DNA from 3 places in the Leuconostoc sp. XM4 genome. Region 2 is predicted to be linked to each of the others. Evidence: riboswitches for the same ligand, from Rfam matches in the RefSeq annotation. Region 2 holds a riboswitch; each other region holds the start of a gene.
What was found. Region 2 has a riboswitch for thiamine pyrophosphate ahead of thiM (hydroxyethylthiazole kinase). Riboswitches for the same ligand answer to the same signal wherever they lie in the genome.

Region 1 (10,463 bases), 700 kb from region 2:
TTTTTCTTTTTTAAAAAAGGCTGAGAACTTACTTGTATTCATATAACCAACTTCGTTGGCAATAAAAGTAATACTGGCCTGACTATCCTTTAGTAAAGTACAGGCATATTCCAAGCGCGCAGACATCAAGAAACTGTGAATTGACTGGTAATATGTGGCTTTAAACAATTTCTGCATGGTCGTTTGACCAATATCATATTGTCTAGCCAACTGCTGCAAAGTTAACTTTTCACCGATGTGATTCAGCAAATAGCCATGAATAGCATAAATTTTCTTAATATCTCTTGTTGGAAAATAAGTTTTCGGTAAAATAGCTTCGTGCGCCTCATCTGAATTAAGATATAATAATAATTCCGCTATTTTCAATCGTAAAAATTGCAATTGATTCGTTACTTCAACCGCTTCAAAATCTTTAAAAAACCGTTCAATAAACTCTGTTTTTATCAAGATATAATCTTGGTCGGATAAATAATACTTAGTAATGCTATCAATTAGCTGGTCATTACCAACAAGCCTTATAAAATCGTCACTAACTTTCTGGCGATTGATCAGCAATGTAATGCCTTGATATTGGCCACTAACGCTAGAATAGTGATTATTATCATCAAAACTTTGAGCTATTTTCAAAAAACCCGGTTCCAAAAAAATTGTCTCTTGATTATTTTTGATTAAGTTAACAGATCCATTGTAGGAAAAATCTAAGCGCAACACTTGGTCAGAAAAAGTTATCGCCCCATAATACCTATCGAAAGAATAGTCATGTATCACCAAATCCAAGCCTTGTGTTAACTTTATCGCAATTGGTTGAAGATTTCCCGAATTACTAAATAGATTGGTTTTATTTACTTTATTTATGTGTTTTAAAAAATTTAAATAGTTATTTTTATTCGTCATCAAAGACTATTATACATAATTAATCCCACCATCAACTAAAATAGATTGACCGGTGATATAATTTGATTTTTCATCAGCCAAAAATGACACTAGGTTGGCAACATCAGCTGGTTCTTCACCACGACCCAATGCAATACCATCAATATATTCTTGCTTTGTCTCTCCTAATGGACGGTCGTAAATTTTAGCCATTGCAGCATCAATTTGATCCCACATTGGTGTCAAGACGATACCAGGGCAATAGGCATTTACAGTAATTTTGTCTTTTGCTAGCTCTTTGGCAGCAGCTTGTGTAATACCACGTACCGCAAACTTGGTAGCTGAATAAATACCTAGCAACTCAACGGCTTGGTGCCCAGCAATAGAACAAGCATTAATAATCTTTCCACCTCTGCCTTGTTTCTTAAATTGTTTAGCGGCAGCTTGAATACCATATATTGTTCCGTTGACGTTGATGTTGAAAATCTTAGTAATTTCATCAGGCTTAGCGTCTACAATGGCAGCAATTTGTGCAATCCCTGCATTGTTCACAAAAACATCTAATTGACCAAAGTCGTTCACAACGTCATCAACTAACTTGAACATATCCTCATGACTGGAAATGTCAACGTAGTAACCTTTTGAGTCATTACCAACTTCTTCGGCAACTTTCACCGCATTATCTTTGTTTAAATCAGCGACTGCGACAGTGAAACCATCTGATGCGAGTTGCTTAACAATACCCTCGCCAATTCCTTGTCCACCACCAGTAACAACTGCAACTTTAACCATGTGAATTTCCTCCTTTTTAATTACAACTACATTATAAACTTGTAAGCCTTTACATTCAAGTAGTGAAATAATTTTGTGAATAAATTATTTTATGCTAGTATAGAATAATAATTTCAATCATGCATATACTCGGTTAGCAAAGCTTATTTTTTTCAACAACATGTCTAGCGTTAAAAAAGCAAGTAACATCAAAGTTACTTGCTTTTTCATCTATATATAAGCTAATTGATACAATGCTTGTTGTAATACTAATTGGCCATTTACTAAATGCTCAGATTTTGTGTTTTCCGAAGGAGAATGACTATTGCCTTTAATACTAGGGACAAAAATCATTGTGGTAGGCACATATTTTGCAATAATTTGAGCATCGTGTCCAGCACCAGAAATAAGCGACTGGTATGCTGAATTATGATATTGCGCAGCCAAAGCACTGTTATTTGCCAATTGATCACTTAATTTAATGGCATTCACATCCGTCATAATCGTCAAAATACTATCATTCAATTCCGTCAGCTCTTTAACAGCTGTGAATGCATCATCTAATCTTTTTTGGCTTTTATGTCTTAAATCTAATGAAAAATCAACTTCACTAGGAATAACATTGGCAGCATTTGGTTGAACTCGTATTTGTCCAATTGTGTATCTCAACGCCACAAATTCATCTAAAACCGCATAAAGTTGATGAATCAATGTGACTGCTTTTTTCATTGCATCACATCTCATATTCATTGGCGTTGTCCCTGCGTGATTAGCAACACCGCAACATTTGATCAATAGCTTTTTCTGACCAACAATATCAGTCACTATCCCGATATCTTGTCTTTTTTTCTCTAATATTGGTCCTTGTTCAATATGCAACTCAATAAAAGCGTGGATCAGACCAGTCGCTTTTAATTCAGATGCTAGTTCCTTTAATTGAGTAACAGCATTTTGACGTGCATGATTAAAAGATAAACCTTCATGATCTCTCAGACCGTATACTGTGTCTTCTAACTTGTTCATGAGATACCGTGAACCTGTAAAAGCTGTATTAAAACGTGACCCCTCTTCTTCCGAAAATGAAACAGCAACCAATGGTATTTTGGGATGACCAAATTTTTTCATTAATGTGCCAATTGATATCAAACTTGCTAAAGTCCCATAAACACCATCTAACGGCCCACCATTAATTACAGTGTCCATGTGTGATCCTGATAATATGAATACTTTTTGGCCTAGGTTTTTTTCTGTTGTTGCATAGACATTTCCAATGTTGTCAACAAAAGTGTAAAGACCGTAGTCACTAGCAATCTGCATATACTTTTTTTGCGCTGCCAACCAATTTTCATCATATACACAGCGCGTCACACCATCAAAACTAGTTAAACCAATTTTTTTGAATTCGTTTAGTAAAGATACTATATTTTTCATAAGCGTTCAGTCTCGTTCAGCTTCATATTTCACAAAATTAAAGCAAACTAACGACGCCATCAATAATAATGCGGCAACATAAAAACTAATGCTCATACCTTTCGTAACATCAATTAAGAAGCCAGTCATGATTGGTGCAATAATTGATGCAATCATCCCCAAAAAATTATAAATCCCAAATGTCATTGCCAGCTGCGAATTTTTAGCATTAATCTTAATGGTATACAATAGCAAAGGATCTAATGCCATTTTTCCTGTTACCCCATAGACTAGCAAAGACAGTAACAAGACCATATCATTATTAATCGTTACGCCGACAATCAGTGAAATTGCCGATAAAGGAACTAAAATACATATCAATGTCTTAGTATTTTTCAAATAATCATTTATTCTAGCAAACAATAATGCACTTGGAATGGCGATAAACGGCACAATGGATGCTACCCACCCTACATTTGTTCCTGAAATATGCCGATAATCTATCAAGTATAACGGTAACCAAGTAATCATTACAATCTGCCCATAAATTGAAGCAAAAAGCATCAAGTACGTACATGACAAATTACGTGTAAATAGCGCTTTGATGTCGATTGACTTAATTGCAGTCTTAGAATGATTTGGTTTAGTTGATGCATTAAACGGCTTGTCTCGTATAACCAATATATACAGTAGTCCAACGATTACAGTTGGTACGCTGATAGTGATAAATGGGGTAGACCAATGAAAATGAAGCTGTAACACAAGAATACTGGATAATAATGTGCCAAGAATTTGCCCAAAAGCCTGTCCAGAATTAATTAAAGCTGTTCCAAAAGTTAACTTGTTTTTCGGTAATACTTGCGAGGATAATCCATACGATGCGCCATAGAAGCTTCCTTCACCAATACCCACCATTGCTCTAGTAATTAAGAATAGTCCAATAGTTGTGACTAATCCAGAAAATAAGGTCATCACACCAAAAAATATGAAACCAAGTCCAATAATCCATTTTTTACTAAAGTAGTCTGCTAAGGTAGAAAAAGGCATTTGCACGATGGTATACGTTAAGAAAAACAAGGACGAAATCAAACCCAGTTGGCTATGATTCAAGCCAAATTCTGACTGAATAGCTGGCATAACAGGATTTAATATTGTACGGTCTGCATATATGAATATCCAACCAAAAAAATTTAATAAAATAATAGTGACCCAACTATTATGCCGTTTATTTATTGGGTCTATCGTATTTTCCATGTGACTTCCTTTTTGAATTCATCCTAAGCAGGATTACTTACTCCTGTTAGTGTTGAAGACGGTGAAGCAGATCCATCTAATACCCGGCCAGGTTTTGCTAAATAAGCTTTACGCCCGGCATTGATTGCTAATTTGAATGCTTCAGCCATCAAAGGAATATTTCCAGCAGTTGCCATTGCTGTGTTGGCCATAATGGCATCTGCCCCCATCTCCATAGCTTCAGCAGCTTGACTAGGTTTTCCGATACCCGCATCAATTATAATTGGCAAGTCAATCTCATTAATAAGAATTTGAATCAAATCTTTATTGGACAGGCCCTTGTTGGTTCCAATTGGTGCTCCTAGTGGCATAATTGCTGCCGCTCCCGCATCGGTTAATTGTTTGGCTATGTTTAAGTCGGGCAACATATAAGGCATTACAATAAAGCCTTCTTTGGCCAGAACTTCTGTTGCTTTTAATGTTTCGTAATTATCAGGCATTAAGTATTTTTTATCAGGAATTACTTCTAATTTAATAAAGTCACTACCACTTAATTCACGGGCAATACGGGCAATTCGGATAGTTTCTTCAGCATTTGTGCAGCCTGAAGTATTAGGTAAAATAGTGACATTCTCAGGAATATAGTTTAAAATATTTTCCTTGGCGTCATTGGAACGTCTCAATGCCATTGTTATTATCTGAGCATCAGCATTTTTTACTGCTGAATCAATTAATTCATAGGAATATTTACCGGATCCTAAAATGAATCTTGAAGTGAATGTATGACCACCAATGGTCAAGGTATCAGTATTTTCTTTCATTACTATCAGTTTCTCCTAAATTTATAAAGCCACTTTACCGAGTATTAGCTGTAAAATGACATTTGCTTGATGACCAGCGCACACAAGCACTCTTGGTGCCATCAATCCTTCTACTCCAGCACTAATGTTATCCCCACAGATGTATACATTTTCGCTCTGTTGTCTCGTTTTAATATTATTTGGACTATGAATTCCAGCTAACCCGTTGCCCATAACAAGCGGTTTATTTGGAAAAATTTCACGAGAACTACCTAATAGGACTGCTTTACTATGCGGGTCATCAAATGCTTCACATATGATATCACTATCACCAAATAGAGCTTCAACATTTTGCGACGTGACTCTTTCTTGAATTGTTGAAATTGTAATAAATGGATTGAACTCTAATATATTTTGTTTTAGCGCAATCACCTTTGGTACATTAATTTGACTCAATTTAAATTGCTGTCGATTCAGGTTACTCAACTCAACAGCATCAAAATCAATCAAAGTCAAATGCCCTACTCCTGCACGCGCTAATGCGATGGCAATATTAGAGCCAAGTCCACCGGCACCTGCAATAGTCACATGAGCCTGTGCAAGTTTTTCTGACGTTCCTGGCACATTGCGTTGTTTCATATCTTCATATACTTCTTGAACGCTGTAACCATCAATATTAATTTTGTGCATAAGACTTCCTTTAACCTCCGCCTACAAATGAAATAATTTCAATTTGATCATCATTATGAATAAAAGTATCTACAAAACGTTCACGTTGTAAAATCTTACCGTTGTGTTCAACTACAATGTTTTCTAAAGCAGCATTTTTGTCATTGAGCAGTTGTGCAATTGTCTTTCCAACGTACTGATTCTCTACAGAGCCATTTATCTTAAGCATTACCTAGGACCACCTTTCTCTAGTTTTTAAAGTACTTGGTCAAGTGCTTTAATCGTGTCGGATACTTTGTCCGCTATATTTTCGGCACACATAATTTCGCTAACCATCGCCACACCATTGACTTCAGTATTTTTAAAGTTGTGAATTGTATGTTCCTTGATACCACCAATTGCAATGACTGGTATGGAGACAGTTCGTGTAATCTCCTTTAAAGTTTCGATTGACGTAGGTTTTGTGATTACCTTGGTCTTAGTTGGATAAATAGCGCCAACTCCTAAATAATCTGCCCCCTCTAGTTCGGCCTGTGTGGCTCTCATGACACTTTTAGCAGACACACCCAAAATTTTTTCTGGACCAATTAAACGTCTTGCGACTGATATCGGTAAGTCATTATCGCCAATATGGACACCAGCAGCATCAACTGCTTGACAGATATCTATTCTGTCATCAATAATCAATGGAATTCTGAATCTGTCAGTAATTTCTTTCACTTTCGTTGCCAGTTCAAAATACTTATGCGTGGTAACCTCCTTTTCTCTTAGCTGAACGAGTGTGACACCGTTCTGACATGCTTTTTCAATTCGACCTAAAAACTCTTCATCAGAATAATCGTATCGATTTGTGACTAAATATAGCTTTAGCACCTTAGTTATATTTACATCCATGGGCTCCTTTTCGTAAACCTCCTGATAATATATTTTTGAAATTTTTCAATACACTGAACCTTTTTAAATTTTTCAAATAAAAAAGCTGTTTTTTTGCGCAAATGGGTACGCAAAAAAACAGCTTAATAAAAAATCTATTAATCACATCTTCCTACGCAGATTTTAATCCGATCAGGTTCAATGGGTATTTCTCAGCCCTCGCGGGCACCCCAGACATACATATATAATTTCATAAATACTATAACATTTATTTTTTGTAAACACAAGAAATAATTGCCTAGTAAATCAAAGTAAACAAAAAACGCTACCTCCGGAGAGATAGCGGGTAGGTAGATAGATACTACCCAGTTGGTCTTAACTAATATAACACATTATTGCCAAGCTTGCAATAATTCATTAATTGTCAGCTGCCCAGGAGCACTTCCTTGTGTACCATCAAGTACTGCAAAGGTCATTTCTGACCCATATTCATATCCCTCGATACGGCTACGTTTACCTATCTCTCCCATGCTCATCGTGATTAATGGTTGCGAAATATTGACGTTCTTAGTTGTTTGCAATAGGTAATCAACGTCTTTTTCGGATTCAGGCATGACAGCCAATTTGATAATATCTGCTGAAGTATCAGCCATATCACTGATTAAAGCTGGCAAATTTTTAGGGGTAGATTCAAAATCGTGGTATGACAGTAATACTGGAACATTGGCTTTATTCGCTGCGTCCATAATACTTTGTCGTAGCGGCTCATCTAATGTATATTCAACATCAACAGCTGCAAACGGAAACCCCGAGTGTAAAGCAGTAATCATAAAAGTGGCATACTCGGTTGGGCCCATTTCACCACGGCCACCTTGTGTAACCGTACGATATGTTAACAACACCGGAAAACCACCAATACTATTAAACACCGTACCAGTTAACTCTTTAATAATTTGAACATTTATTTGTGGCCAATTAGCCATGAATTCTTGCTTGGCATTATCAATTTCTGACAACATTTTCGCTTCTGTCATGGCAGAAACGTCTTTTTGCGCCAATTCACTTTGTGCCCCATCCTTAACTTGTTGCCACATAACCGCCTGACTAAAGTCATCTGCGATGTAATCTGCCCGCCATTCAACAATGTCTGGATTTTGTTGTTGTAGTTTTTGAGCGAACGGACTAATTTTGTCCGTAGGTCCTAAAGTTAGGGGGACTGCTATAATCGGTTTATTCGTACTGCTAGGTATGTTTAATAGTTCTCTTAATGTCATAGGACTCTATAGACGATCCAAACCATCTGAGGCTTTAATTGTTGCCTAATTTGGTATTTTCCGTCACTACTTTCAGGTAATTTTTTGAATTGTTCTTCAGAAACAATTGTAAACCGATTTTGTTCTTTTATAAAGCTCTGTAATGCAACAATTTTACTTGGTGCAAACATCACTGACGGCCCCCAAGCATTATCTAAATTCACAGAGGTTAAATATCTTTTCATTAAGCCTTCTGTGGCCGCATGGACTATTGCTACATTTCGCTCAAATTGGGTATTTTCAATCACACTCATCGTCATTAAGGGTAGCGAAAATGTTTGTTCAATTGCAAGCTGTGACCAATTTAAATAATTAAAGTCGGCCCAATTCAAATCTGGTTCCTGATTAGACTTAAATGCAACTGGTAAAATTATTTTATCCCCTTTATAGTCACTTAGATGTAATAAAACTTCTTCAAAACTATTGTGCAAAATTAGGGTTTCGTCCGTTAAATAATATTGTGCTGCCTGTTCAGAATCTGTGCCACTTGGTCCTAATGTGTGAAGTTTCATAAATCACCTATTTAATTGCCTATTCTCTTTGTCAATGGCAGCCTGCATCAAAATGGTCATAATACCATCAATCATGTCATCTGTGATATCTACAGAAGTACTAAAATCTGATTTCAATTCCTTACGTAACTTTAACATACGATCCTGTTGAATCGTTGGTATACCAAATTTTTCTTTATAACGAGCCACTGCTTCAACAATCTGAAAACGTTCCGAAATAATTTTAAAAATTTGACGATCAAATGCATCTATCTGTGAACGCAATTGTAGTAGTGCTAGTTCATCCTCATTAGCGCTAAATAAGGCAATAATCTCAGCTGCAATACGCGCCGGTGTTTTACCAACTGTTTCTACGGTGAAATTGGCAACTTCTTCGTACTTTGGGTCACGTTCCTGCCATAATGCAAAGAATTCCGCCGTCGATTTTTCTTGAAGTAACGGGCGCTGTCCTTCAAGAATTAAGCGGCCAATAGTACTTTCTAAATTGCCATGTAAATAAATAATTGTCGCTGGAGAATGGCGCAGAATTTCTAAGTTTTCTGGTCGTTCCACTACACCCCCGCCCGTGGCAACAACACCATCAAATGTTTGCACATTATTTAAAACTTTGGTTTCTAACTCACGGAAGCCGGCTTCGCCACGTTCTTCAAAAATTTCTGCGATTGATTTACCGGCAGCACGTTCAATTTCAGAATCAATATCTACGAACTTTGAATGATGTTGCCGAGCAATTTCCTTACCCACAGTCGTTTTCCCAGCACCCATAAACCCAATAAGCATTAATGTATCTGGTTCTTTAATCATAATTTTCTCACTTTAACAATAAATTTTTTCTTGACTCCTGTGCTGACGAAATTAAAGTCATCAAAGTTGATGCATCATTATCTTCAATTGCTTGAGAAAATAATTGTAATTGCTCGATTATCAAGGACTGACTAGTTAATATTGCTTCTTTGTTGCTTAACAATACATCAGTCCATAACTTTGGATCACTTTCCGCTATGCGTGTCATATCTTTGAAGCCACCAGCAACATACTGTCCAAATGTCGTTGAATCGCCCAGCTGGTTAGTGGCAGTATTCATTAATGCAAAAGACATAATATGCGGTATATCACTAATTACAGCCATCAGCTCATCGTGTTTCTTGACTGAAATTGGCATAAATTTAGCGGCAATCGGTTCAAGAATTTCCTGCAACCTACGAGCATTAGAAATTGAACTTGGAATTAAGAAATAAGGCACATCTTGATACAGTTTTTCATTTGCCCACTCAACACCGCTCCGATGAGTACCGGCCATAGCATGCCCACCAACGAAATGAATATTTTTTGGTGTCAAAACTGCTTCAGCCACATCCATAATATCTCGTTTTGTCGATCCTGTATCCGTAACGATTACCTCTTTTTTTAGAGATAGTTGAGATAATGAACGAATCATTTCTTCGATATAAGTTACTGGTGTGGCCAAGATAATAACATCAGCATGAGATGCAACATTTACTAAATTAGAAGCTGCCTCAAAAACAATACCATGATCTTTTGCATAGCTGAGCGACTTTTCATTAATATCAACACCTATTACTTGGTTTTTTGGCTCTTTGTTTAAAATTTTGGCTAACGATGCCCCCATTTCGCCAAGACCCACAACAACGATATTTTTCATAACCATTCTCTCTTAATTGAGGACACATCTTCTACAAATCCAGGATACGACACACTCATAGCTTCTTCACCGGTTAATACTACATCCCCTTCAGTAATGAGAGAAGCAATCACGTTCATCATACCAATGCGATGATCCCCATGTGAGTCAAGTAGTGTTGAGCCATTTGACGTGTGCAAGAGCGTTCCACCATGAATAACCATACCATCTGGCTTCTCATCAATATCAGCGCCCAATTTAGTTAGCTCACTAATGACTGTCGAAATTCTGTCAGTTTCTTTTACACGTAATTCCTCTGCACCACTTATAATCGTGTCTCCCACAGCTTGTGTAGCAGCTAGAGCAA
Region 2 (10,463 bases):
GTACCTCTGGAAAATGCCTGTCAGTCACTCTTGCCTGGTGATTAAGCGGTCCATGCCCATGCCCAACATCGATACCTTCACGAATGGTAGCATCAACATAAGCTTTTGCATGAATAATAGCCGTTTTCATATCATCTCCCAAAGCTAAACGAGCAGTAATGGCCGCAGAAATTGTATCCCCTGTCCCGTGAGTTCTAATTGTATCTACCCGTGAGCTTTTAAGCCAAAAATGACTACCATCAGCCAATAGAATATAGTCATAAACATCTTTCCCGGAGGCATGCCCACCTTTTAATAATACGTTTTCAACTCCTAATTGTTGTATCTTTGAAGCGGATTGCATCACATCTTCATGGTTAGTAATGTTTGACTCACTTAAGACTTCAGCTTCTGGCATATTAGGCGTAATGAGCGTTGCCAACGGTATCAAACTAGACTTAATAGCAACTATGGCCTCATCACTCAATAAGTGAGCGCCTCCCTTGGCAACCATTACAGGATCTAATACATAGTTACCAAAATCTGCTTGTTGTAAAAATTCAGACACTGATTCTACTGTGGGCACATCACCAAGCATGCCACTTTTTACAGCACTTATTTTTAAGTCATCAGCCACTGATTTTAATTGGGCATGGATCATAGATGGTGAAGTCATCGAAACTTGCTGTACACCCATTGTGTTTTGTGCTGTTAGAGCAACAATAACATTAGCGCCATAAACACCTTGGGCGGCAAACGTCTTTAGATCCGCGCTAACTCCAGCGCCACCACTGCTATCCATACCAGCAATTGTTAGAGCTTGGGGTGTTTTATTAACCATGATTCAGCACACTTTCTTTAATAAAATTTTGAACATCGATATTATCAATAACAAATAATTCATCTAATAATTGATTTGTAAAAGACCCTGGTTGATTCGTTTTTGTAGCGGCTTTTTGTCCAGCAAGTTTGAATGTAGCCATTGCATTCATCACATTAGGAACCTTTAGCCCATCGGCAATGAACGCACCAATTAATGATGATAAGGCATCTCCTGTACCTACAATAGAAGATAATTGTTCAACATTTATATCAAGTGTTTGTGTGTATTGACCATCACTGACAACGTCACAAGCCCCGCTTAGCGCAATCACTGCACCTGTTTTTTTGGCGGCACGCTGTGCAATTTCAATTACGTCACCTTTTCCAGTAGCATCGATACCTTGACTAGCAAAATCAATATCGGCAAACCAAGCAATTTCGGCTGCATTGCCACGAATAACATCAACATGACCAGAGGCTAAAAATTGTGTAATGGCTTTAGACCTAAATGGAACTGATACAGCAACCGGATCTAATACGACTGTCTTGCCTAATTGGTATGCTTCCTGAGAAAGTTTAATAATATCGTTAATTTCTACTTTTTGAAGCGTCCCTGTGTTAATAATCACCGCATTGGCAATTCCGGCTAATTCCTTAAATTCTGCTAGCTCGCGACTCATTAACGGTGAGGCACCAACAACATTAACTACATTAGCTACAAATTGTGGTGTAACAAAATTTGCATAAGTCAGGACAAGAGGTGATTTCGTTCTAATGTCTGTAATATTCATGATTAAATTCCTTTTTTGTTTGGCTTCGTGTTTTTAAACAAATATCTTCATTAATTTTAAAAATTAACATTAATGAATAAAAAAACCGCTAACTATCAGAAAAGATTAGTTAACGGCTAAATAGGCATATTTATACACTAGAATAGTTCATTATTATAATCTTCCTTCGCACGAATTACCGTAATCAGGTTCAATGGGTATCTCTCAGCCAGCTTGGGCACCCCAGATATTTATTTAATTCTACTTCAGTGTACCTGAATCCATATGAATAATCAACCGCCTAAGTATGCTTTGCGCACGTCATCTGATGCAAGTAGCTCTGCTCCCGTACCTGTCATCGTGATCTTTCCACTTTCCAAAACATAGCCGCGATCCGCAATTTTTAGCGCTTGATTCGCATTTTGTTCGATTACTAATACTGTCATTCCTTGTGCATTAACATTTTTAATAATATCAAAAACTTTCTCAATAAATAGCGGTGCCAAGCCCATGGAAGGTTCATCCAACAATAACAATTTTGGTTTTGCCATTAATGCGCGACCCATGGCTAGCATTTGTTGTTCACCACCAGATAAAGTCGCTGCATCTTGATTACGTCTTTCCTTTAAAATTGGAAACTGATCGTAAATAAGTGTGTATTCATCTTTCAAGTTAATACCCTTGCCTCGAGTAAAAGCACCCAACTGTAGGTTTTCTTGAACAGTCATGCCAGAAAACACGCGACGTCCTTCTGGCACTTGAGCAACTCCACTTGAGACAATTCGCTCTGAATTCATAGTCAATATGTTTTGATTTTCAAATAAAATACGTCCCTTAGTGGGTTTTTCTAAGCCCGAAATCGTACGTAAAATTGTAGTTTTCCCAGCGCCATTAGCACCAATTAGTGATACGATTTCGTTATTGTTCACCACAAAGTTAACGTCTTGTACCGCTTTAATGGCACCATAACTTACGTTTAAATTTTCAACTGTCAGTAATGCACTCATTCGTTATTTTCTCCCAAATATGCACGGATCACATCGGCATTTTGCTGTATTTCTAATGGTGTGCCACTGGCTAATAACTTACCGTACTCTAATACATATAATCGCTCACTGACAGCCATAACAAGGTTCATATCATGCTCAATTAAAATAATTGTCATCTTAAATTCTTGTTGAACTTGTTTAATTAAACGTGTTAAATCAGCCGTTTCTTGTGGATTCATACCAGCTGCTGGCTCATCTAAAAATAAGATTTTAGGTTTTGTGGCCAATGCCCGCACAATTTCTAAACGTCGTTGTTGCCCATATGGTAAGTTTGTTGCCAGCGTATCTTGTACCTCCAGCATATCAAAAATACTTAGCAGCTTACGAGCTTCGTTTTTTAGTTGCTCTTCATTTTTATAAAATGAAGGTAAACGAAACAATGAACTGAATACATGTGCCTGAGTACTAGAATTCATAGCAATCATAACATTCTCTAATACTGTTCGACTTTCAAACAAGCGAATATTTTGAAAAGTGCGCGCAACGCCTAATCGAGCACGTTTTGCAGGAGATTGACGATTGACATTAGCTAACTGCTGACCATCAAATAGGAGTACTTCTCCCTCACTAGGTGAATATACACCTGTTAGTAAATTAAATAATGTGGTTTTACCCGCACCATTTGGCCCAATTAAACCAATTAACTCATTTTCGGCAGCTTCAATATTAACACCATCAACAGCAGTTACACCTCCAAAACGGATACTTAAATCACGCGTTTTCAGTATTGTCTGAGCCATGTCCGTCTCCTTCATCAAATAACCATTTCTTTAATGATAGTTCTCGACTACCAAAAATACCTTGAGGTCTAACCAGCATCACAGCAATTAAAATAACAGCGTAGATGACCATACGCAAGGAACCAAAATTTTGTAACATTGTGTCTAACACACCTAACGCAATTGCTGTCACAACTGTCCCACTCATTGAGCCAATCCCACCTATCACAATAATAATTAAGATCATAATACTTTGCATAAAAGCATAGTCTTTAGGCGCAATAGATTGGATGAAACTTGCACGTAAGCTACCAGCCATAGCAGCAAATAATGCCCCTGTCACAAAAGCAATTACCTTATACTTAGTTGTATTAATTCCTAAGGATTCGGCAGCAATTTCATTATCACGAACGGCAATAATGGCTCGCCCAGGCATACTACGAACAAAGTTGACCACAATAATCAATGTTATAACTGCTAGTATATAAACTAATTGCCAACTCACAAAAGGTGCGATGCCAAAAATACCAGCTGGTCCGTTAGTTATTTTCAAGTTCATAATGACAATTCTAATAATTTCAGCAAACCCTAATGTTGCAATAGCCAAATAATCACCACGTAAACGCAAAGTTGGAATACCAACAATTAAGGCAATTACGCCACTGACTACGATGCCTGCAGCCATTCCCAAAATAAAGCCAATGATACCTGGAACAACTTCCATAACTAATGCTGTCGCGTAAGCACCGATAGCCATAAATCCAGCGTGCCCTAACGAAAACTGCCCTGAAATACCAACCACTAGATTAAGTCCCAGTGCAGCAATGATATTAATGCCGATAAGTACAATCGTTGTGATGCCATAATGACCAATAAGGCCAACCATTTGAGCCACGAATATCAAAATGAACCCCATTGCAGCCAAAGATGCCCATGATAACGTGTATTTAATATGCGCTTGATCCATCAAACTTTCTCCCGCTTGTTTTTCCCTAAAATACCAGTCGGTTTAATAAGCAATATGACAATCAACATTGCATACACAATCGCATCTTTGTAATCTGAAAAAGCTGTCGCTTGAACCATTGTTTCCAATATACCGATTAGCCAACCACCTACTGCTGCCCCTGGAATAATGCCTATACCACCCAAAACCGCGGCAACAAACGCTTTCAACCCAGGAGTCATACCCATCAATGGGTCAATACTGTTATAATATAATCCAATCAAAACGCCACCAGCCGCCGCCAATGCTGACCCAATTGCAAATGTAAATGAAATTGTGTGATTGATGTTGATGCCCATTAATGACGCTGCATCTGGATCTGCGGATACTGCCCGCATCGCACGACCCATTTTTGTATTTTTAACAATGTAAGTTAATAACAGCATCAAAACTATTGAAGTTACAGCAATAATCAACTGAATATTTGAAACTTGTATACCATAAAAGTGGTATTGTACTGTCTTAATCGCCTGTGGAAATGAACGTTGATCTGACCCATACAAATAAGTCATGCCATTTTCTAGCAAAAAAGAGATGCCTAAAGCGGAGATAAGAACCGCAATTCTTGGAGAATGACGCAATGGTCGATAGGCAACATACTCAATGACCACACCAATAATGGCGCTTACTGCCATTGCGAGAATTAACGCTATAAAGAAATTCAAATGTAAAACCTTGATGAAAAAATAGCCAAAATACGCACCGAGCATGTATATATCACCATGTGCAAAATTGATTAATTTAATAATACCGTAGACCATTGTATAGCCTAAAGCTAGTAGCGCATAGACACTGCCTAGCATAAGACCATTGATTAATTGCTGAATGAAAGTAGTCATTTTAACCTCAAAATATTATCAAACGCATTAGTTTCATACGTTTCTTAGAAAACGTGTTCACTTAACAACTACGGCAGATGACTCTTTACCATCAGTCATACCGACCATAACCATTGATTTGACAGGATTGTGGTCTTTGTCAATTGACATCTTACCAGTTACACCATCAAAATTTTTCAAGTTAGCCAATCCCTTAGTAATTGCCGATTTGCTAGTTGCATTTTCATTTTCAATAGCTGCTTTTATCATGCGAACTGAATCATAAGCTAAAGCTGTAAATTGTGATGGATACTTGCCGTAAGCCTTTTTATAAGCTTTGGCGAATGGTGCTGAAACCTTAGTAGCTGGTGCATCAACTGAGAAATGTGCCGCGTAATAAACATTGCTTGTATTTTTATTTCCTGCAATTTCAGCCGTTTTAGGATCACCAATGCCATCTGGTCCAATAACCGGCACATCAATCCCCATATCACGCATTTGCTTCAAAATTGCGCCACCCTCAGTGTAATAGCCATTGATTGCAATTGCGTCAAACTTTTTATCCTTAATTTTTGTCAAAACTGCTTGAAAGTCTTTCGTCCCTTCTTGATAAGATTCAACATCTACGACGTTACCCTTAAAGGCTTTTTTAAATGCAGATGTGATACCAGTACCGTAATCGGAAGAATTGTCCTGGAAAATCACAATATTTTTAGCTTTTAAAGTCTCTGTGGCAAATTGTGCCATCTTTGTACCCATAAAAGAATTTTTGTATTGTGCGCGGAATACGTAAGGTTGAACATTCCCATTCTTTTGCAAAGTAATGTTGTCTGCACCAGCAGTTGGTGAAATCATCGGCGTCTTACCCTGAGTTGCCACTGGCACTGCTGCTTGAACACCAGAGGTAATCACGGGACCAACGATAGCACTGACTTTTTCTTTGTTAATCAAACTACTTGTTACCGAAGCAGTTTCAGTATTGTCCGTCTTAGCATCTTTGTTAATGATTTTAAACTTATAGCTTTTTCCGTTAACTTTAACACCACCATTAGCATTAATTTGCTTTATAGCAAAGTTAGCACCATCTTGCTCAGCTTTTCCATATGAGGAAGCGTCACCAGATGTATCAAAAACACCCCCAATTTTGATCACATTTGATGTTGATGCTTTGCTAGACTTATTGACTACCCCAAATGCAACAATACCACCAATAGCAACAATAAACGCAGCGCCGACAATTACAATTTTTTTCATTCTTTCTTCTCCAATTTATTCTCTCAATTCCTTCTTTTCGCAAACAAAAAACCCATGAATACCAAAATTCATGGGTTACTAATCGTTAATAATGACAGCAGTTATACTCATCACTTCAACACCCATGAACACTGATTCCAGTTAGTCATGAGTGCGAAAAACCTCATCATGACTACAGCATGAGGAGGAGAAGGAGGGCTTGAGATGAGTTTTGTTTTTGATTCATGTTTTGCATGATGTGTTGCCTCCTAATTTCTTAATATCTAATATCATACAGGCCAGTAAAAACATTGTCAAGAACATATCGGGATTTACACGATAAAAATGTGAAAATTAGCCTTCGTAATTACTTATCCCCACCACTCCTTGTCAAAGTCACGCATTTTGGTAGTCAAGGATAATTGCGATTGATCAGTCACGTGCTGATAAGTTGTAGTATACGGATTTTTCATCAAAGCGTGCATTTGTTGATAGATTTCACTAGCTAGAAAACGTGCCAATTCATCGTGAGTAGACCAGAATGACCAAATCATGTACTCTGACTTACCATTGTCATTTTGAGCCATAATGGCATTCCCAGTTAATAACTTTGCAATCAATTCATCATTGTTATCTTTAGCCTGAAAAGCAATTTGATGGATAACATTCCCCTTAAATTGTCCGATAACTGCTCGACTCTCAAATCCAATAGGACGGGCAAATTTTGCAACGACATTCTGAGCATCAATGATGAGTAAATTTGTCCCCGCCAGTTGAGAAATTTTTCCTAAATAAAATACATTTTGCGGTTGAGCACTTTGTAATGTTAACAGTTCCGAAACTGGCTGCTCTGGTGCTAATACTAAGTTTATTTTCATAAAAATGGCTCCTTTAATAGTTTAACAACGTCTGGTGATAGTCGACTGTTGTTGTGGCTTATAAATTTCTGTACACCTTTAAACGTCGACAAATCAACATCTGTTTTAACAACATTTGCTTCGCTTAATGTTTTCGCAAAAGAAACATCGGCTCGTGTAATCATCGGCATGTCCCACGGATCACTTAATAACAATGATTCCCACTGCCCAATCAGTAATGCTTCTGCCCGCTTGTAGCGTATGTCTTTATCAATAAAACTCTTAAGATCTCGAGGTTTTAATTTCATAGCGTAATAACCTTTCCAAATGGTGATGGTATGCTTAATGTTTGCCCCTCTGGTAGTACCCAATACACATGTTTAAATTTGGTTTGAATCAACTCTTTTTCGCCATCGCCATCCGTAAAAATGACTACCAGTGTTTGCAAAGGGAAAAATTTTAAAGCGGGCAATGCATCAAATATGCTTTGGAAAGTTGTCCCACCACCGGCATGGCGCTGCCAAGTTTTTATATTTTTAATTTGATGCACCTTCGTATCAAACGAAAAGAAATGCACGTTAATATCAAATTGTTTTGTTATCTGCATTGCATTGGCTAAAAACTCACTTGCCTGTGAATTAGATATTGATGCAGAATTATCAATGAAAACAGCAATTTCCGTATCATAACGACTAATTTCTCCTGGTAGATCAAGTCGATAAGCCTGTCGGCGATTAAACCTAGCTCGTGAATCTTTCTTTTTATTTGGTGCTTGACTGATACCAGATCGCAAAATACTTTTCCAGTTACGTTTTGGTACGACAACCTCGCTAATTTGTTGCAAAACCGCACCCGATACATTACCACGCCCAGCGTATTTCGTATCGTCATTAGCTTTTTTTATCACATTTTTAAGTGCAGACTCAGCTTCTTCTATTGAATTACTCGCGCTCTGCCATTCCGTATGTTTTGGCAAAGCCTTCTTTTTTGCCCGTGAATTTTTTTGATCAACTTCTGACAATAAAGAAATATAGGTCGATGAATCTTGATCGTGTGGTAAATTAACGTGATAGAGTTCATTAATAGTTTGAAACGATATTGCACCAGGTAGTTCACCCAAATCTCTTGGTAAGTATTGGTTGACCGCTAAGTCAGTACCTATATCAACCATTTGATTATGTTCTCGTTCTTGCGCATAACGAGTCGGATGCTGCCAAATAACATGCAAAGCCTCGTGAGCTAACGCAGCAGCAACCTGGTTGTGTGATGTAAAACGAGCCGTTAATAAATTAGGGTTAACCACTAAGTACCAATGGTGTCCTTGCCATTTTAACGCTAATGGATTAGCAGCCTGTGGGTTCACCTCTCGGACTAAGTTCATCACAATATTGCCGTAGAGGGGCGATACATCGAGCAATGTTTTAATACCATCAATAATTAGATTGTCATTCTCTGATTTCATCGTGTAGCAATATCCATAATCTGTTGATATAACACGTTGGCATAATGATTATCAGAAGCATATAAATCATCCAAAATTGGCGCGCTCGTCATTTGTTTTACCAGTGCATACTGTCCATCGGGAGCAATCAAATTGAGTAACTCACTGAAACGTCCAGCATTATTGTCTAGTCTCATATCTGCCGTTAATAATAAGGTTTTCATCACGTTCAGCTTTTGAATTTCTGAAAAGCTCTCAAATTTTTCACGTATTGTCTGTGGTAATTTTGGACCACTTGGTACTGAATTAAAGACATCTTCAGCTGTTAGACTAGTTGTTTTTTCTTGGACAAAAGTCACAAATTGTGTGGCACAATTGTCCCCAAGATCTCCTGCCACGATATCAAATAACAGTTCATCCTGCTGCTCATTGGTTAGTTTTTGCAACTGGAATAAATTATCAGATACGCGCTGCCACGCACGCGGGGTAGGGTTCAAGTCAATATCTCGATTTTTTGGGTACAATAATTCGGCATTTTCGGCAATAAATTGGCGGACCAAGTCGTGTATGTGCGGCCGCTTTTTTCCAGATGCGGCCCACTGCAACCAATCACGAACTGAAACAGTCATGACAAGTCGAGTGGTTCGATCTTTAATCGCTGCATCAGATGTTTGAACCGCGTATTCGGCATTCTCAAACCCTTGCATTGAATCATCAGGATTTTCTGCGAGAATGAGTTTAACATTATCAGGCAATACCAGATCATTAATCTGTCGCTGTAAAACAAGATTCATTAGTTCACCTTGTACTGCTTGTGATCCTCGGTTGAATTCATCTAAAAACCAGATAATTGTTCGGTCCGGTTCGACTTCAGCTTGTTCTATAATTTGTATCAAAGTGTGTGTATAACCAAATTTGATATCAGCCAATCGACCATAATTTTTAGTTTGCAAGAATGATGTCTCATTCAAAGGTGGAATTGGAATTGCTAAATCTCCTTTTTCAGATAATGAAACTACTGTTGTAAAAAGTTTTGCACCCAATTTTTTAGCTATTTCAGCAACAAGGGCAGATTTTCCAATTCCAGCTTCTCCCACAATCGTCGGTACGTTACCGCCACGCAAAATCAAAGGTACAGCTACTAGTAATTTTTGATAAGTTAAACTCATATAAACCTCATGTTTTATGTATAGTTAACCGTGTCTAAAAGCTAATAATTATCACCACGTTTATTTCTATACCCTTTCTAAGTATATTCTACCGCAACACAAACAATCGTGCTAAAATGAAGACATGACAAAAAACATTTTAATCCTCGGTGCCAACGGTCAAATTGCTAAAATTGTGGTTGACATACTGGCAAATACCGATACAAAAATTACATTAACTTCTCTTCATGCTCGCCCTGAAAAGTCAATCAAATCACTTGATGCTACCAAGGAAGAAAACTTGGTTCGTGCGCTAAAAGACATTGATATTGTTTATGCAAATATTGGTGCAGAAGGTCGACAAAAAAACGCCGCTAATGCCTTAGTTAACGCAATGCACACTGCCGGCGTTAAGCGCTTAATTTGGGTCGCAACAATCGGTATTTACAATGAGATAGCTACCGAAACTGCTGACATTTGGCGTAATATTTTGGGCACCCCAGACAATGAAAACACCTACATGGGCGATCAAGCTGCTGCAGCTAAGCGCATCGAAGAGTCCCAATTGGACTATACAATCATCCGACCCAATGAATTAACAGATGATAATAAAATGCAACA
Region 3 (10,463 bases), 310 kb from region 2:
AAACCCATGCTAAATCACCACTGTTCATTAAATCACTCCTACTTGTTTTTTTATTATTAATTTAATATTAGCAGTTCGTTAAATTTTAGTATTAAACTGTGGTAGCTTTTCTTACATTAAATTAAAAAAAACTATAGTGATTTGAATAATCAAATCATTATAGTCTTTTTTACAAGTATAAACTAGAATTATTATACTGTTTGAACAGTCAACATGTTTGTTGTACCTGATTGTGACATTGGTACACCTGCTGCAATAACAATAGTATCACCTGAATTAGCCAATCCTTGGTCTTTTACGGCCTTCTTAGCTAAGTCAACCATTTCGTCAATAGTCTTTGGTGCATCATAAACTACTGGAACAACACCATAGTTCAATGTCAAACCACGTTGTACGCGTTCTGAATAAGTAACGGCCAAAATGTTAACATCAGGACGGTGCTTTGAAACCATACGTGCAGTGTAACCAGAGTTAGTTGATACAACAACAGCCTTAGCGTTCACATTGCGTGCGATACGAGCAACAGATGCTGCAACAGCTTCCGTTGAATCAGTCTCATCGAAGAAAATATCCTCATGACGACCGTTTTCGCGCAATGAAGTTTCAGCTTTTTCGTCGATAGCAGCCATTGTGGCAACAGATTCAACTGGATAGTCTCCGTTAGCTGATTCACCTGATAACATTGTTGCATCAGTACCATCAAACACAGCGTTGGCAACATCGGAAGCTTCGGCACGCGTAGGACGTGGGTTTTCTTCCATTGAGTCAAGCATTTGTGTAGCAGTAATAACAGGTAAACCTGCCTTGTTCATCTTGCGAATCATGTCTTTTTGAACCAAAGGCACGTTTTCAGCAGGAATTTCAACACCCATGTCACCGCGTGGTACCATCAAGGCATCTGAAACTTCCAAAATTGCATCAAGGTTGTCAATACCTTCTTGTGATTCAATCTTAGGAATAATTTGAACATGTTCCATGTTCTTTTCCTTCAATAGTCCACGAATTTCAAGCACATCTTCAGGCTTACGAACGAATGAAGCAGCAATATAGTTGATTTCGTGATCCAAACCAAAACGGATGTCATCAGCATCTTTTTCAGTAATACCTGGCAAGTTAATTGAAACACCAGGTGCGTTAACACCCTTACGTGATCCCAAAATACCATCATTATCAACGCGAACAACCAATTCGCGAGTGGCTGAATCTTTTTCGATAACAGTTGTACCAAGCAACCCATCATCAAACAAGACTTGTCCACCTTCTTTAACATCATCGAACAAACCAGCGTATGTAACGGCGATTTTTTCTTTCGTTCCTTCAAGGTTTTCATCCATTGCAATACGCAATGTGTCACCTGTATGGAATTCGATCTTGCCGTCAGCTTGCTTTGTTGTACGGATTTCAGCACCCTTAGTGTCCAACAAAATACCAACTGTCTTACCAGTAATCTTTTCGGCTTCGTGAACAGCATTCATACGACCCAAATGTTCTTCGTGATCACCGTGTGAAAAGTTAAAACGGAATACGTTGGCGCCCGCTTGGATTAACTTTACGATTGTTTCGACATCAGATGATGACGGACCAAGTGTTGAGACGATTTTCGTCTTTTTCATGGTTAAATAGCTCCTTAGTTATCTTGGTTGTTGCTTGTGCAACTCTACCCAATCTCTATTTTATACATTATGACCCATTTGTACAAGTCATATTATTAGTAAGTTTGTTTAAAAATAATATTCTCACTACCTAGTAAAGCTGCTAATTCGCGCATGATAACGGTTTCACTAGTCATCCAAAATTCTTGATCAAGTTTTTGATTTTTACCATCTTTTTGCCAGTGAATCACCACTGGATTATGGCCATGATGTTTTTTCATGATTTGGCTGATTTCCTCACGTCTTTGCGGTGTGTCATGCTTTTCGTCAAGCTGAAGAAACCAGGTCCCTTGAATAGGTTGAACGCGCTGGGGTTCTGGCGCTAAATTAATATGATTAGCCACAATAGCGATTTCATTCCGCATATCACGCTCTGATTTACCAGCAATACTCAATATCGTTCCGGGCTTTAGAAAATTGCTTATTTTTTTAAATAGTTGTGGGAATATAGTTACACTAATTTCTCCAGTGGTATCAGAGACTTTCACGAAAGCCATGTCATCCCCTTTTTTAGTGCGGATCTGGCGAATACTGTCGACAATTGCGATTATTTTTTCAACCTGACTGGGCTGTACGACATTTCCTATTTGACTAAAACCATTTTCCAAAATGAAATCAACATATGTATCTAAAGGATGACCTGATAAATTTACGCCAATGACTTCTTTTTCTTTTTTCAGACGATCAGACAAAGCAAAATCATCATACTTCTTAATTTTCGTTTCTTCCAAAATTAAGTTACCAAAGCTTGCACCTTCAATCAAACTCGCTATATTTTCGATTAGTTCGCGTCGATTATAGCCAAACGAATCAAGTGCACCAGCATATACTAGCTGCTCTAACACTTCTCGTTTACGCATTTTATCTGGCAAACGTCTTACAAAGGACTGGATTGTTTGAAATGAACCATTATTCTGTCGCTCTTCCAATACACTAGTCACAAAGTCTGTACGAACACCACGGATATTATTCAAACCCATTTGTAATTGGTTTTCGATAGATGTCCAAAACTTATATGACTTGTTGACATCTGGCGCTAATACTACAATTCCGCGTATTTTGGCTTCAGAAACATATTGTTGCACTTTTTTCTGCTCACCCAGATTTGCATTTAATAGAGCTGTAAAAAAAGCAACTGGATAATGTGCCTTTAGATAGGCTAGCTCAAAAGCCAATTTACTATAAGCAACTGCGTGAGAACGATTAAAACCATAATTAGCGAATTCATCAATATAAGAAAAAATAAGTTCTGCTTGTTTTTGATCATGCTCATTTTTTAAAGCGCCTTTAATAAATTGTTCATGCAATTTCTGCATTTTGTCGACTTTTTTCTTCGACATGGCACTTCGTAAAACATCCGCCTCACCTAGCGTGAATCCAGCATATGATTCCGCAACTAGCATAACTTGCTCTTGATATACAATGATACCAAAAGTGGGCGCCAAAATAGATTTCAAACTAGGGTCTGGGATCGTCACTGCTTCTTTACCATGGCGTCGAGCGATAAACTTATCAATATTTTGTGCAGGACCAGGACGATAAAGCGCGTTAACAGCCACAATATGTTCAAAGGTGGCTGGCTTCAGCTTTCGCAACACATTTTTAATGCCTGCAGATTCAAATTGGAAAACCCCATTTGTGTCACCTTTAGCAAATAATGCTAAGGTTTTGGCATCATCTAAAGCAATTTTGGTAATATCAAACCCTTCTGGTAGCTCTTTTTGAGCATAATAGAGTGCCTGGCTTAAAATGGCTAAATTTTGTAGTCCTAGAATATCAATTTTAAGTAACCCTAATTGTTCAACCGGATCTTTTTCAAATTGTGTTAATAAGCGTCCCTCCGTACCAGATTGCACAGGTAATGTTTGTACCAAAGGATTCGCACTAAGTACAATTCCTGCCGCATGTGTAGAGTAATTTTTTGGTAAGCCTTCAATTTTCAACGCCGTTTGTAATAACAATCTACCATTATCAATATCACGAAGGGCATTCTGTAATTGTGGTGCTTTAAGCGCATCATCAATGGACACCTTACGTCCATTTTTTCCTTCAGGTATACTAGCACTCAACTTGCTCAATGTCGGGGTTGGTAATCCAAACACCCTACCAACATCGCGTAGAGCTTGTTTAGAAGCTAAAGTACCAAATGTAATAATTTGACCAAAATTTCTTTTCCCGTACTTTTGATGAAGGTAGGTGAATAGTTCTTCACGTTTGCTTGGTGGCCAATCAATATCAATATCAGGCATTTGCACTCGCTCATCATTTAGAAAACGTTCAAATAGCAAGTTAAATTGCAAGGGATCTACATCGGTAATTTGTAAACTGTACGCAACCAAAGATCCAGCGACAGAGCCACGTCCTGGTCCAGTTTGAATGTGATTTTTATGTGCGAAGTTAACAATGTCCCAAACAATCAGGAAGTAATCGCTAAATCCTAACACTTCAATGGTTTTTAATTCGTGCTGCAATCTTTCTTCGTACAAGTTCAAACTCACGTTATGTCCTTGCAATCGTTTTTTTAATCCACTGACAGCAATCGTTTCTAAAAACTGTGCGTTGGTCACGCCAGATGGTGTTTCAAAGGGTGGTAAAGCTGTATCTTTAAATTCAATGCTGACATTGCTTTTTGATACCAATAATTCGTTATTAATATAGGCTGTCTTTAGTATTTCTGTACCTTGGTATTCTTGCTGAACGACAGCTAAATCTCTTAAAATATGTGAGCCTTGTTGTTGAGCCAAAATTTTAATATCGTCCAATTTAACATTTGCATCAATTGCTTTTAAAACTTGAGTGGTGAAAGCATCATCTGAGTTAAGATAATCAATATCATCTAAAGCAATCATATGACCACCAGTACGTTCGCTAAATTGTGCTAACCTCTCTTGTATCTGCGGTGCCATTTGCGAATTAATACCAATAAAAGAATGGTGCTCGTCAACAAGGGTGAGGAGTTGGTGCCAATAATTATTAACTTCCTCATACCCTGAAGAGATGAGCTGAACGAGCTCACTGTCAGTTGGAAAAACAATGTTTATACCGTCTAAGTGTTTAACCATTGTTTCCCACTGAAAATCTCCTTGACTAGTCATCTTGGCTGATGATAGCCACATTAGATTTTGGTAGCCTACTTGATTCTCAGCTAATAGTACGACTGGAAATAGCGTGGCAGTATTCACAAGTCCGTTGACCATTAATGTCAAGCCAAATAAAGGTTTAATCCCATGCTTTTTTGTTTGTCGAAACCAGTCTATCGCCCCGTACATTACATTAACATCAGCCAGTGCAATGGCTTCATAACCACGAGTCTTTGCCGTTTGGACAATTTGTTCAATTGTATTTGGATTTTTTAATAAGCTATAACTGCTTAAAATTTGAAGCGGTGCGTACATTTCAACTCCTTATACGAACATCCGTTTTCTTTAATTATACAGAAAAATCACAGAAAAGTCGTTAATTTTAACAAATATTAGGGTTCCGTAAAATCACAGATTAGACATTTTCTATTTTCTTGTTTAAATTCCCTTAAAAACTTGCCATTTGTGAAAAAAGGTGTATTATAATGACAGTAAAGAGGTAAAAATCATGAAATACATTATGGTAGCAATTTGGTCGGCAATATTTGGTGAGATTTTGGGTTATATTGTATCCCAATTGAATTCTGGTACTTATGATTTTGTTACTGTTGCTGTCATTGCTGTCATTGTTGGTGAAGTTGCGCTAGTTGCAATTCCAGCAATTTCAGGATCAGCTGCACCAAAAGAAGTTGCGTCTGAAGAATAAATCACAAGATTAAAAAAGAGCTCAGTTGAGCTCTTTTTTTGTTTATCTAAAAGTTATTTTTCTTGTGCAAGTTTTACAATTTCTAAAATGACGTCTGTTGCCTGTTCCATAACAGTTGTAGAAACATATTCAAAACGGCCATGCATATTTTCGCCACCGGCAAAAATATTTGGTGTTGGTAGCCCTAGGAAAGTTATTTTTGAACCATCGGTACCGCCACGGACAGGCTCAATAATTGGTTTAATCTCTAAGTTATTCATCGCTTTTTCAGCCAAATTAACTGAACGCATATCATCTTTCAAGATTTCACCCATATTATAGTATTGATCTTTCAATACAACTTTAATACGCTTTTCCCCTAATTTCTGATTAAAGGCATCAGCAATATCTAATAATCTTTGCTTACGTTCTTCAAATATATTTCGATCATGATCACGAACAATATATCGCAGGGTTGCTTCTTCAGGATTACCGTCAACTGCTAGAAGATGCCAAAATCCTTCTGTTCCTTCAGTATTTTCTGGGCGATCATGGACAGGAAGTTGTTCATGGAAATCAAATGCTAGTTGAATGGCATTAACCATTGTATCTTTTGCAGTTCCTGGATGAACATTTCGTCCCTGAATTGTGATAACGGCGCTCGCAGCATTAAATGTCTCCCATTCAAGCTCGCCTAACGGTCCGCCATCCATTGTATAAGCGAAGTCAGCACCAAATGCTTCAACATCAAAATGATCGGCACCAATACCAATCTCTTCATCTGGTCCAAAAGCAAATCGCAAATCACCATGCTTGATCTCTGGATGTGCAATTAAATACTGAGCTGCCGTAATGATTTCAGCATCTCCAGCTTTATCATCAGCACCTAATAGTGTTGTGCCATCAGTTGTAATTAGAGTATGTCTCGCATATTTTTTTAAGCTAGGAAATTCGTTAGTTGTCAATTCGTAACCACTATTTCCCAACTTAATTGACGATTTGCCGTCGTAATTTTCAATAATTTGTGGGTTAATGTTCGCTCCATTAAAATCTGCAGTATCAACGTGTGCAATAAAGCCAATTGTAGGCACAGCACTGTCATCAATATTGCTTGATAATTCCGCAAACACATAACCATCCTTCATGGTGCGTACATTTTCAAGACCAATAGCTTTTAACTCCTCAGCTAAATCTGCCAAAAAAGCGACCTCTTTAGGTGATGACGGCACTGTTTCTGAGTTCTCATCAGATTGTGTATCTACCTTTACATACTTCAAAAAACGTTCTGTCAATTCAGGATACTTTGTCATATATTACTCCTTTTTGAGCATTTGCTCACTGTTTTAACCGTTAACTAAATATATTTGTATGGATCTGTATTGATTTTTGTAGCAACTACATCAACAGTGTCACCAAACCATTCTTTGACCTTATCAACCATTTTTTCGTTAGCAATAGCTTCCATATGATGATCAGGATCAATCACAATAAAATTTGAAGCCAAGATGTCATGCCCAACGTGATAGTAGACATCGGCTGTGACGTAGGCATCAGCTCCTGCTTGTTGCGCAACCCGCCACCAACGGCCACCATCTCCACCTAGCACAGCGATCTTTTGAATTGGCTTTGTCACATCGTTAGCAATAACACGCACTGCTTGAACATGAAACAAATCACGAATTTTCACAGCGTATTCTTGTACAGAAATTGGTTGCTCTAATTGTCCGATCCTGCCAAGACCAGTTTTCTTATCTACATTTGGTACTAAAGGCACTACATCTTGAATGCCAAGTGCTTCGGCCAACCAATCATTCATGCCACCTTGTGCACTGTCCATATTAGTATGTGAAGCATAAACAACGATATGGTGTTGAATCAAATCTGCATACATTCGATTTTGAGGCTGTGATAAGTCTAGACTTTTCGCCGGGAAGAACATGACCTCATGGTGTGCCCATATAAAATCGACCTGATTATCGATTGCTTCTTGAACTACTTCTGGACGAACATCAAGGGCTGTCATTACTCGATGTACAGGCTGCTTAGGATCACCAATTTGCAGTCCCGTGGGGTCACCCTCCTCAGCTAATTGTTTCGGCGCAAAAAGTTCAATCTTGTCAATTAACTCTTGTGCAATCACTTGATAACCTCCTGAATTTGCTGATATTTTTTTTTCCAATCTTGATAAATGGGTGAATCAGCTTTTCCAGCAAATTCAAGATTTTCAAAAATTGTGTCGATACGATCCAATTCTTTCTGCCATTTAGCAACAAAAACTGACGTTTTTCTCTTTCGCAAGACAGGACCAAATTTTTTATCGAGGCTTGATAAACTTTGGGTGCCCTTTGTTGCAATCATAATTTCATAAAAGTGGTTATCCTCTTGTTCAATAACCTCGTCGTTAATTTTATACTGATGGTTGTTTAGCCATGTTCGCACAATGTGCTCATCAGTATTAGGTTGTAGTATAAGCGTTTCAAAACGTTTTGCTCTTGAAAATCCCGCTTCTAATATATCTGTAATTAAGACACCACCCACACCAGCGATTGTGACCGTGTCAATATGATCCTCATCTTTAATTGCCGCTAATCCATTCGCCAATCTCGCCTCAAGTTGTGTGGTTAACGCTCTTCGAACAATTTCGTGCTGCGCATTTTCGTAAGGTCCTTTAGCAACCTCACCAGCAATCGCAAACGATATTTTGTTATTGATTAATAGATTAGCAGGTAAATAGGCGTGATCAGAGCCAATATCGGCTACCCTTGCGCCTTTGGGTACAAATGAAGCCACAGCTGCAAGCCGTGGTGAAAGATGAATACTGTCCATTTTCTATCCTTAGAGTTGTTTTTTTTACTCATTTTAGTATAACAAATAAGTCAATATCTCGCTGATATCATGTACTTTTAATTAATAAAGACCACAAGTTACATCATACTCAAATTTCATAATTAAAAACATTAGAATGTTAGAAAATATAACATGATTTTGGGATTAAATTCTATTGCATACGAATAGTTTGCACGATAATTTGTCTTGTGTTACACTCTAGGCGTGAGCTTTTCACAAATAACTGAAAACACCAAAATCTGGGGTGCCGTCGCGCTGAGATAAAACCCATCACACCTGATCTAGTTAATACTAGCGTAGGGAGATTTACTTGAAAATGTATTAATGAACTGACATATCTTGACGGTACTATGTTTTGTAACGTTATCACTATAATATATGATGATGAAATAACACAAGTTTGTTAAGTAGCGTTTCTGCATTGAGATCATGACCACAATTTTTCAAGCCAGTCTTCCTTGTGAAGTCTGGCTTTTTCTAATTACACCCGATTTTGCGGTGATTTCGGTTACATCAATTATTAACCAATAAGTCATGTAAGCAGTTGTATAGCTCATGCACCTATTGGTTAATATCGGAAATTTTAGGAGGTTTTGCAAATGTCTGCAAACAAATGGTCACTTCGCGATGTTATCTTCATCGCACTAATCGGTGTTTTTTTTGGATTTATATTTTGGGCTTGGGCATTTGGTTATAATGTCATCGCTGCCTTTTTAACACCATTTGGATTAAGCGCATATGCTAATGATGCAACATTGGGTCCTTGGCTAATGGCTGGTCCGATGGCTGGGTTCATCTTACGTCGTCCTGGCGCATCAATTATAGGTGAAACACTTGGCGGCACAATTGAAATGGTGTTTGGCTCTCAATGGGGTGTCATGAACGTTGTTTCTGCATTAATTCAAGGGTTTGGTACCGAACTTGGATTTGCTGTATTTGGCTACCGTCGTTGGGACAAAACGAGTTTGTCAATGTCTGTTATCACAGTTACCATTGTGACGTTTATTTGGGACCTGTTCCGTAATGGTTATGCTGACTACTCATTTGGTTTGTTGATTGGATTATTTATTACTCGCCTCATTTCAGCAGCTATTTTTGCAGGAGTTATCGTTTACTTCACACAAAAATTAGTTGCTAAATCAGGTATCCTAGAGGTCAATAAAAACGAGGTGGTCTCATGATATCAAGTATTGCGGTCCAAGTATTGCCGATGACAGCTGACACAGAAGAAGTCATTCGCATAGTTGATCATGTGATTGCTTATATTGACAAGAGTGGTGTCAACTATCAGGTAGGTGCTTTCGAATCAACTCTCGAAGGTGATTACGATCAACTAATGGATATTTTAAAAAATTTGCCCAAGGTTGCAGCAGAAATTAGTGACATCCCTGTCATGGTATACAGCAAAATAAACATGGCTACAGATTCTGATGTTTTAACCATTGCAAAGAAAACAGATAAATATAAATAAGCGGAATTTCCGCGTACATAGGGAATTATTATGGTTACTCATTTAAAACATATCAGTTTGTCATATGGCAATACAAAAATACTTGATGATACCACCATGTCAATATCTCACAATAGTTTTAACCTGCTAATTGGTCCCTCTGGCTCTGGAAAATCAACCCTTCTCCGAATATTTGCAGGATTATATCCGCAACTAAAAGGTGAAGTACTTGTTAATGATCAAGCAGTTACCACATTACCGGCTAACGAGAAAACCAAAGTCGTCGGTTTTTTATTTCAAGATCCAGACACCCAATTTGTTATGAAAACACCACTGGATGAATTGGTTTTCACTTTAGAAAACTTGCAAGTTCATCCTTCTGATATCAAGCAACGTGCAACGCACGCTTTAGAATTTGTTGGTATTTCAGACTTAACTCATCAAGACATTGACACCTTATCAGGTGGTGAAAAACAAAAAGTTGCATTGGCTATCATTGTTGCAATGCAAAGTGATTTCTTATTATTAGACGAACCTTTTGCAAATATTGATAGCCAATCTCGCCAAGACCTATTAGCTAAATTGAAAGATTTACAAATACAGGGACAAACCACTATATTAATCACTGATCATGATTTACATGGGTACGAACCACTTGTTGATCATGTGTGGGAAATACACCACAAAAAAGTAGCAACTGTTAGTAACTTTCAGAATCGTATTTTATCAGAACAAAATGTCCACCTGCA

Region 1: it holds a riboswitch for thiamine pyrophosphate, as region 2 does, so the genes downstream of both, thiE (thiamine phosphate synthase) here and thiM (hydroxyethylthiazole kinase) in region 2, are expected to answer to the same signal.
Region 3: it holds a riboswitch for thiamine pyrophosphate, as region 2 does, so the genes downstream of both, RHP64_RS03785 (ECF transporter S component) here and thiM (hydroxyethylthiazole kinase) in region 2, are expected to answer to the same signal.

The regions. Positions count from the first base shown of each region.
Region 1 is NZ_CP134507.1:1,132,205-1,142,667, forward strand. It holds gene RHP64_RS05735 (helix-turn-helix domain-containing protein) at 1-894, opposite strand, end outside; gene RHP64_RS05740 (acetoin reductase) at 904-1,665, opposite strand; gene RHP64_RS05745 (Zn-dependent hydrolase) at 1,876-3,075, opposite strand; gene RHP64_RS05750 (MFS transporter) at 3,082-4,308, opposite strand; gene RHP64_RS05755 (thiazole synthase) at 4,332-5,108, opposite strand; gene thiF (sulfur carrier protein ThiS adenylyltransferase ThiF) at 5,130-5,777, opposite strand; gene thiS (sulfur carrier protein ThiS) at 5,788-5,985, opposite strand; gene thiE (thiamine phosphate synthase) at 6,012-6,650, opposite strand; TPP riboswitch at 6,782-6,872, opposite strand; gene RHP64_RS05775 (type I 3-dehydroquinate dehydratase) at 7,022-7,903, opposite strand; gene RHP64_RS05780 (type 2 periplasmic-binding domain-containing protein) at 7,900-8,454, opposite strand; gene RHP64_RS05785 (shikimate kinase) at 8,458-9,258, opposite strand; gene RHP64_RS05790 (prephenate dehydrogenase) at 9,266-10,117, opposite strand; gene aroA (3-phosphoshikimate 1-carboxyvinyltransferase) at 10,114-10,463, opposite strand, start outside.
Region 2 is NZ_CP134507.1:430,030-440,492, reverse strand. It holds gene thiD (bifunctional hydroxymethylpyrimidine kinase/phosphomethylpyrimidine kinase) at 1-820, opposite strand, end outside; gene thiM (hydroxyethylthiazole kinase) at 813-1,592, opposite strand; TPP riboswitch at 1,737-1,827, opposite strand; gene RHP64_RS02380 (ABC transporter ATP-binding protein) at 1,865-2,578, opposite strand; gene RHP64_RS02375 (ABC transporter ATP-binding protein) at 2,575-3,360, opposite strand; gene RHP64_RS02370 (branched-chain amino acid ABC transporter permease) at 3,332-4,306, opposite strand; gene RHP64_RS02365 (branched-chain amino acid ABC transporter permease) at 4,306-5,184, opposite strand; gene RHP64_RS02360 (ABC transporter substrate-binding protein) at 5,242-6,417, opposite strand; gene RHP64_RS02355 (hypothetical protein) at 6,768-7,274, opposite strand; gene RHP64_RS02350 (hypothetical protein) at 7,271-7,561, opposite strand; gene RHP64_RS02345 (vWA domain-containing protein) at 7,558-8,715, opposite strand; gene RHP64_RS02340 (AAA family ATPase) at 8,712-9,863, opposite strand; gene RHP64_RS02335 (NAD(P)-binding oxidoreductase) at 9,988-10,463, shown strand, end outside.
Region 3 is NZ_CP134507.1:737,804-748,266, reverse strand. It holds gene RHP64_RS03820 (ammonium transporter) at 1-28, opposite strand, end outside; gene pyk (pyruvate kinase) at 192-1,613, opposite strand; gene RHP64_RS03810 (DNA polymerase III subunit alpha) at 1,709-5,047, opposite strand; gene RHP64_RS03805 (YjzD family protein) at 5,241-5,438, shown strand; gene pepT (peptidase T) at 5,492-6,727, opposite strand; gene RHP64_RS03795 (Nif3-like dinuclear metal center hexameric protein) at 6,772-7,557, opposite strand; gene RHP64_RS03790 (tRNA (adenine(22)-N(1))-methyltransferase) at 7,554-8,243, opposite strand; TPP riboswitch at 8,495-8,584, shown strand; gene RHP64_RS03785 (ECF transporter S component) at 8,864-9,445, shown strand; gene RHP64_RS03780 (thiamine-binding protein) at 9,442-9,735, shown strand; gene RHP64_RS03775 (ATP-binding cassette domain-containing protein) at 9,766-10,463, shown strand, end outside.